Regions from separate parts of the Bacillus aerius genome, predicted to be linked through region 2. Evidence: riboswitches for the same ligand, from Rfam matches in the RefSeq annotation. Region 2 holds a riboswitch; the other holds the start of a gene.
What was found. A riboswitch is a leader RNA that binds a small molecule or an ion and turns the genes downstream of it on or off. The one in region 2 is predicted to bind S-adenosylmethionine.
Positions count from the first base shown of each region.

Region 1: another riboswitch for S-adenosylmethionine. It lies ahead of mtnW (2,3-diketo-5-methylthiopentyl-1-phosphate enolase); the one in region 2 lies ahead of M2353_RS15750 (methionine ABC transporter ATP-binding protein).

Region 1 covers NZ_JARYHO010000001.1:1,301,112-1,305,043, reverse strand. Annotated here, with positions in the region: gene M2353_RS06730 (methylthioribulose 1-phosphate dehydratase) at 1-185, opposite strand, end outside; gene M2353_RS06725 (2-hydroxy-3-keto-5-methylthiopentenyl-1-phosphate phosphatase) at 149-844, opposite strand; gene mtnW (2,3-diketo-5-methylthiopentyl-1-phosphate enolase) at 845-2,062, opposite strand; SAM riboswitch class I at 2,162-2,263, opposite strand; gene M2353_RS06715 (pyridoxal phosphate-dependent aminotransferase) at 2,308-3,498, opposite strand; gene mtnK (S-methyl-5-thioribose kinase) at 3,904-3,932, shown strand, end outside.
Region 2 covers NZ_JARYHO010000001.1:3,015,602-3,019,533, reverse strand. Annotated here, with positions in the region: gene gcvH (glycine cleavage system protein GcvH) at 1-300, shown strand, start outside; gene M2353_RS15770 (YusG family protein) at 345-581, shown strand; gene M2353_RS15765 (toprim domain-containing protein) at 709-1,053, shown strand; gene M2353_RS15760 (thioredoxin family protein) at 1,065-1,367, shown strand; gene M2353_RS15755 (SCP2 sterol-binding domain-containing protein) at 1,488-1,829, shown strand; SAM riboswitch class I at 1,932-2,040, shown strand; gene M2353_RS15750 (methionine ABC transporter ATP-binding protein) at 2,196-3,221, shown strand; gene M2353_RS15745 (methionine ABC transporter permease) at 3,214-3,882, shown strand; gene metQ (methionine ABC transporter substrate-binding lipoprotein MetQ) at 3,897-3,932, shown strand, end outside.

The sequences.
Region 1 (3,932 bases), 1.7 Mb from region 2:
AGAACAAAATCTTCGTCGGTTTCTTTTCTTTTATCTTTGCCGCTTGCCGTCACCAAAAACGTGATGGGATCATCCGACACTTTTATCGATAAATTGCCGCTCGTTCCGTAAAACCAGTCTCTTTGTGCCAATTCACGTTTGATGTCTGCTAGTTCCTTCCAGCGTTTACTCTTCTCGTCTGCCATTCCTTCACTTCCTTTATTTGATCAAATTGCGCTTTTAGATCAACAAATGTTTCATACTCTTTATGTACGAGCCCTAGCTCTTTACATTCGTTCAGTAAATAATCACGCGCAAACGTGAGATCCGCATGTTTCGCTGCCTCAATATCAGTCACTGAATCACCAATCATGATAATAAAGTCATCTTCCTGCGTCAGTTCTCGAATAATGGAAGGCTTGCAGCAGCCACAGCCATTTTGGCATTCTGAATCACAGGCATACGGCCATTCAATTTGAATATGGTCTTCTTTAAATGATGCATGGTTACAATAAATATTCTCTTGTTCGACAATCCCTTCAAGGATAGGATAGACAAAAAAGTCCATACCGCCGCTGAGTACATAGAAAGGAATGTCTGCTTTTTTGACATCATCGACAAACTGTTCAAATCCTTCACGAATCTCTGTATCCTCTAAAATAAATGACCGAATGGCTTCTTTCTGATCACTCGTCAGTAACTGAAACATCTGCCCGACGCCTTCTTGGATCGTGATCTCTTTTGCTAGAACACCATCCTTCCATTTCGTCCATTCTTTTGGAGCAAACTGCTTCATGATGCGAATGATATTATCATTTTTCGTAATCGTGCCATCAAAATCACAACATACAATTGGTTTTTTCATTTATTCTGCTACCCTTCCCCAAAGATCAAGTGCTGCTTGTAAGTCTTGACAAGTTGATGCTTTTTCTTCGATAGACTCTTTTTTGACCACCGCATCAATGATCGAACGAAAGGCTTTCCCTCCTCCAGTTGCTCCCCGCGGATGTCCGTGAATTCCCCCGCCTGCATTAATGACATGATCAAGTCCAAAATCTTTGATTAAGATCGGCACCATTCCCGGGTGAATGCCTGCTGAAGGGACAGGAAATGTTTGTTGAACTGTATCCTCTTTCACACATGCTTCGAAAATGCCAATGGCATCTTTTTTCGGAAGGGCGACTGATCCATAAGGAGAGGGAAAAAGACTTAAATCAGAGCCAGCATATCGATTTAATTTGCCTAAAAGAAGAGAATGCGAGAATCCATAGTCTGGAGATGATGTCATTGCACCGCTCACTGCCGGATGTGCCATGATCGGCAATGGGATCTCTGGATCTTCAGCCAAGCTTTGCATGACATCAAGTCCATAGGCAAAAACGTTGAATAAAAGCGCATCAGCCCCGAGTTCGGCTGCCTTTCTTGCTCGATCTTTCAAATCAAAAGTTCTACCAGTTAAATTAACAGCATAAAGCGTGCGATGTCCTGTCTCTTCATATGTTTCTTTTAATATCTTTTTTCCTTCCATGATTCGATCTTCAAAAGGGGCTAATGGGCTTTCAAATAAAATCTCATCATCTTTGATGAAGTCTACTCCACCTAAAGCCTGTAAGCGGAGCTGCTTTTTTAAATCCTCCATATCACGGCCGATCACGCCTTTAAATATACTCATCAATAGCGGCCGATCAAACACGCCTACTTTCTTTCGTATCCCCTCAATGCCAAATACCGGTCCTGGCAGACAGCTTTTAAACCTTTCCGAAAATTCGATATCGACGAGCTTTACTTTCCCATCCAGTGAAAGCTTTCCAAAAATCGTCGTCAACACCGCTGGTATATCAGCTGAAAAGTTCGCCTCAGGATAAGCAATGGTCACCTCTGATTGATACAGACCACCATTTGCGGAGGACTGTTCTTTTACGCTCACCACACGGCCTTTATGTTTTTTTAGCTGCTCCTTTTTGAGCTGCGGCAAGTCCGTCCATGACCCGACCGTTAACCCAAGTGCGATCTGCTCTGCTTTTCGGTCTATTTGTTCATCCTCTCGATGTGTTAGTACGTATGTTGCCAGTAGTTCACTCACTAGGAATCCCCTTTCGATTGCGTCCTGTATATGGTCAATAAAAAAACCTCTTTAAGTGCTTGATCAGCGCGTTAAAGAGGTTTCGTCTCATTCATCCGAATCTTATCTCTCAGCGCTTGCTGCAAGAATTAGCACCGTGCTTCATGGAAGTCGGTTGCCGGGCTTCATTGGGCTAGTCCCTCTGCCTACTCTTGATAAGAATATTCAATTTTCTTAAATATTGCCTGAATTATCGCACCATTTTTTTACGTTGTCAATGGCTTTTTTTCAAATAACTGCAAGGCAGCGATACGATCAGCGGCTTCCTTTAGCCGCTCCTCACTTGTTAAAAGGCCGACTCTGACGTAGCCTTCACCGTGAGCACCAAAGCCATTCCCTGGTGCCACAACAACATGTGCTTTTTCTAATAATACATCCGAAAAAGTTTCAGATGTATACCCTTCAGGCACCTTTAACCAAGCAAAAAACGAGCCCTTTGGCGCACTGACGTCCCAGCCAATCTCTTTGCATGCAGCAATCCAAGTGTTTCGTCTTTTTTCGTACCGATCATTTTGTACTTGTACGCACGTTTGATCGCTTAAAAGTGCTTCTGCTGCTGCATCTTGAGTTGCTTTAAACAGTGACACAAACAGGTGATCCTGATAAAGCTCAATGGCTTCGATAACAGAGGCATTCCCTGCTGCAAAACCGACTCTCCAACCAGCCATATTATACGTTTTGGACAATGTATAGATTTCAATACCTGTCTCTTTTGCTCCGTCTATTTGCAGGAAACTAAGGGGCTTTTCGCCGTCAAATCCTATGCCGCCATATGCAAAATCATGGACAACACACATCTTATTTGCACTCGCAAACGCAACAGTATCTTCAAAAAATGTCCGGGTTGCAGTCGCACCAGTCGGATTATTTGGGTAATTTAAGTACATCAATTTTGCTTGATTCTTATCCTGCTCTGACAATTGGTGGTAGTCAGGTAAAAAATCATTTTGTTCAAGAAGAGGCATTGTGACCATGCGAGCTCCGGCAAGCACAGCGCCTGACCAGTAATCAGGATAGCCCGGATCTGGAACAAGCAGCGTATCACCTGGATTCAGTAAACATTGCGGCAATTCGACTAGTCCCGCTTTCCCTCCAAATAAGATGGCAATCTCTGTCTTTGGGTCAAGCGTGACACCATATTCTCTTTCATAAAAAGTAGCTGCAGCTTTTTTTAGTTTCGCTGTCCCGCGGAATGAGGAGTATTGATGATTTTCAGGTTTTGCTACCGCTTCCTGCATCGCTTTCACAATATGTGGAGGAGTGGGCTGATCAGGATTTCCTTGACCTAAATTAATCACATCTGCCCCTTCCTGCACTTTTTTCTGTACTTTTTGTACAAGCGACGCAAAAAATTGTTTCGGTAAATGTTTCAATACATCCGATTGCTGGAATTCCATTTTTTCACCTTCTATTCAAGTTACATGACAATACAATCACTGTAATGGATTGTTTTATGAATTGTAAAGCAATTTTGAAAAAAGATTGACATGTGAACTGCAGCTCTGATAATATCTAGAATTAAGAAATGCAAGCAGACATGAAACAATTACATATTGATTTCTCTTATCGAGAGTTGGGCGAGGGATTTGGCCTTTTGACCCCAACAGCAACCGACCGTTAATACCACTGTGAAGTGGGGCGCAGCAAGAACAGCGCCAAGACAATTCATTGTCTTATAGGGCACGGTGCTAATTCCATCAGACGTATGTGCTGAGAGATAAGAGAGGCTTCGAGCATACACGCCATCAAGCCTCTTTCTCTCAGGAGAAAGAGGCTTTTTTATATGATTTGGAGGGAAGCAATTGGTTACACTTACGGCATCATATGAAGA
Region 2 (3,932 bases):
CATTTTGCTCAATCTGAGCTAGGCGATATCGTGTTCGTTGAGCTTCCTGAAGTAGGAGACAAAATTACAGCGGACGAGCCTTTCGGAAGTGTAGAATCAGTCAAAACAGTTTCTGAACTATACGCACCGATTAACGGCACAATCGTTGAAGTAAACGATGAGCTTGATGACAGCCCAGAGTTCGTCAACGACTCTCCATACGAAAAAGCTTGGATGATCGTAGTAGAGCCAGCGGATGCATCTGAAATCGAGAACTTAATGACTGCTGAGCAATATGAAGAAATGACAAAAGAAGACTAATTCATGTGAAATTGGACACTCTACCTTTATGGGGGGTGTCCAATTTGTCTTTTCAAAAAGAACAGGTGGATATAACAGAGCATGTCACTGGACGATTCAAAGAGAGTGGCATGGTGCTTTACCATCAAAACGAAGAGATTGGTACGATGATTAGTGAAAATCAATATGAATTAAAATCAGGTTATTCCTATGATCAAAACCGTTTTTATCGTCTGTCAGATACATTGACCCATGGGACTGAAAAATATGTAGACTGTGACGATGAAAATGGCTGGTGCTGATCACAGATAAGGCTGCAGTAAGTGCTGCAGTCTTTTTGTTGATCAATTGCCCAATCTTTACAACCTGAATGAAAGATTGTAATCTAAGGAAGAAGTGAATCAACGTCAAAAGGGCCGGGTGATCGTGATGAATGTCGAGATAGAAAAGGTCATCATTGTAGAAGGTAAATCAGATAAACAGAAGCTAAAAGAAGTCATAAGTGAACCTGTTACCATCATTTGCACCAATGGCACGATCAGTACATCGAAGCTGGATCAGCTTGTGGACGATTTATTCGGGAAAGACGTTTACATATTAGCAGACAGTGACGATGCTGGCGATAAACTGCGGAAGCAATTTCGAAAAGAATTCCCTGAAGCACTGCATCTTTTTGTCGACAGAACGTACCGCGAAGTGGCCGCTTCACCGTCAGCCCATATTGCATCTATTCTATTAGCTGCAAACATTGATGTTCATTCGAAATATTTATAAGGGTGACGTATATGAAAGAGATTGAAGAGCATGAATTCAAGGAGATAGAGGACGATTTATTTCTTTTGTACTTATATACACCATTTTGCGGAACATGCCAGCTGGCAAAGAAGATGCTGGCAGTGGTTGATGCCATGCAGCCGGAAGTTCCTTTTTATGAGAATAACTTAAATTACTCGCCAAGTTTTGCGAAAGCATTTGAGATCGAAAGTGTCCCTTGCTTTCTCCTGTTTAAAAAGGGTGAAATCGTGCAAAAAGGCTATGCCTTTCACTCCGTTCCATATCTTCATGAAATGATTGAAACCGCTAAATAAAGCGGTTTTTTGTCATATTTCAAGCAATTCATTTGAAAATTTGTCGAGCTATTTATAAAGGACAAGCCGATGTTTGTAGAGAAATGTTATGTATAACCAAATGACAGGGAGGTTATACATGTGGAAAATGTGAAAGCCCATGGAAGTGCAGGGCAGCGATTATTGTTAAAGCCGTTGCTCTCATCATCATCCTTGAAGATTACATTTGAGGCGGAAACGGACTCTTGTACATTGATTGTGGATGAACGTGGTGAAGTGAAGAAACTACCTGCAATTGAGTTATCGGATCTCATCTTTTATGGTGAGCGAAAAGAGATTTTGCAATTATTAGATGGAGACATGTCCTTACAGCAGCTGATCAGCAGAGGACAAGTGAAAGTGAAAGGCTCATTTCGAGCACTTCTTCGACTAGAAGCAGTACTTTGGCTGACGAACGGTTTTTTTCGAAAAATGATAACGTAGTCGTTTACTTGGAAATTAGCGATTTACAGCGTTGACATATCTCAGATAGCATGATATTCTACGTTAGTAAAAACATGAACATCACATAAAACAACATATTTTCTCTTATTAAGAGAGGTGGAGGGACGTGCCCTATGAAACCCGGCAACCGTCAGCATAGCTGAAATTGGTGCCAATTCACTCAAAGCCGCAATGCTTTGAAAGATGAGAGAAAGGCGTATTTGATATAAAAGGCCTTTCTGCTTGCGTTGCAGTTAGGTCTTTTTTACTGACCTGGCGTCAGGCTAGCGTCATAACAGTCGGAAGAATAATTGAACGTATGTGATGGCAACCTATAGATTCAGCAAGAAAGCAGGTGAACAGACTGTGATCCATTTACAGAATGTATCAAAAACGTATCATTCAAAAAGCGGAAATGTTGATGCCGTGAAAGACGTCAACTTGGATATCGATAAAGGTGAAATATTCGGAATTATCGGGTATAGCGGCGCAGGGAAAAGCTCCCTGATTCGCCTATTAAACGGTCTGGAGCTGCCAACAGAAGGAATCGTTGAAGTGGCAGGCAACCGAATCAATGAAGTATCGAATGCGAAACTTCGGAAAGCAAGACAAGAAATCAGCATGATTTTCCAGCACTTTAACTTGCTCTGGTCAAGAACAGTGAGACAAAATATTATGTTCCCGCTCGAGATCGCAGGTGTACCAACATCAAAACGGAGAGCTCGTGCAAACGAACTGATTAAATTGGTCGGTTTAGAAGGAAAAGAAAATGCATATCCTTCTCAGCTAAGCGGCGGACAAAAGCAGCGTGTAGGGATTGCGAGAGCATTAGCGAATGACCCAAAAGTTCTGCTATGTGACGAAGCGACATCTGCGCTTGATCCACAAACAACAGATTCCATCCTTGAGCTTTTAGCCGATATTAATAAACGACTAGGACTCACCATTGTATTGATCACACACGAAATGCACGTCATTCGTAAAATTTGTCATCGTGTGGCGGTGATGGAGAATGGCCGTATTGTCGAAGAAGGCGAAGTATTACGTGTCTTCAGACAGCCGAAAGAAGAAATGACGAAACGATTCGTGAAACAGCTTGCTGAACCAGAAGAAGCAAAAGAAACGATCGAGCACGTCCTAGAGAGAGTAAAAGAAGGTCAGGTCGTCCGGTTGTCCTTTATCGGAGATTCTGCCGAACAGCCACTGATCACGGAAATCATTCGATCCTTCAAGGTCGATGTGAACATCCTGCAAGGAAAGATTTCTCAAACGCAGGAAGGCGCGTTTGGAACACTCTTTATCCATATTAATGGAGACGAGAACGAAGTTGAAAAAGCCATCGCCTATATCCAAAGCAAACAGGTTGAAATCGAGGTGATGACACATGTTTGAGAAATGGTTTCCGAACGTTGATCTAGATGTCATTTGGGACGCGACGGGTGAAACAGTGTATATGACACTCATTTCATTGGCATTTGCCTTTGTGATCGGTATTATTCTTGGCCTACTGCTCTTCCTTACAGGAAAAGGCGGTCTTTGGGAAAATAAACCGATCAATGCTGTCATCGGCGCAGTCGTCAACATTTTCAGATCGATTCCTTTTATCATTTTAATTATTCTTTTACTAGGGTTTACGAAATTTTTAATGCATACAATTTTAGGCCCAAATGCAGCATTACCAGCCCTTGTCATTGGCTCAGCTCCTTTCTACGCACGTCTTGTTGAAATTGCACTGCGTGAAGTAGACAAAGGAGTCATTGAAGCAGCACGATCTATGGGAGCAAAAACGTCGACCATTATTTTCAAAGTATTGCTTCCAGAATCACTGCCAGCGCTTATTTCAGGAATTACTGTGACAGCGATTGCTCTGATTGGCTCTACTGCGATTGCAGGTGCAATTGGAGCAGGCGGACTTGGTGACCTTGCTTATGTGGAAGGATACCAATCTGGTAATACAGATGTCACACTTGTAGCCACAGTGTTTATTCTGATCATCGTCTTTATCATTCAAATAATCGGTGATTTGATTACAAATAAAATTGATAAACGTTAAGGGAGGAATTATTCATGAAGAAATTGATTTTAAGTGCACTATTTCTAGCA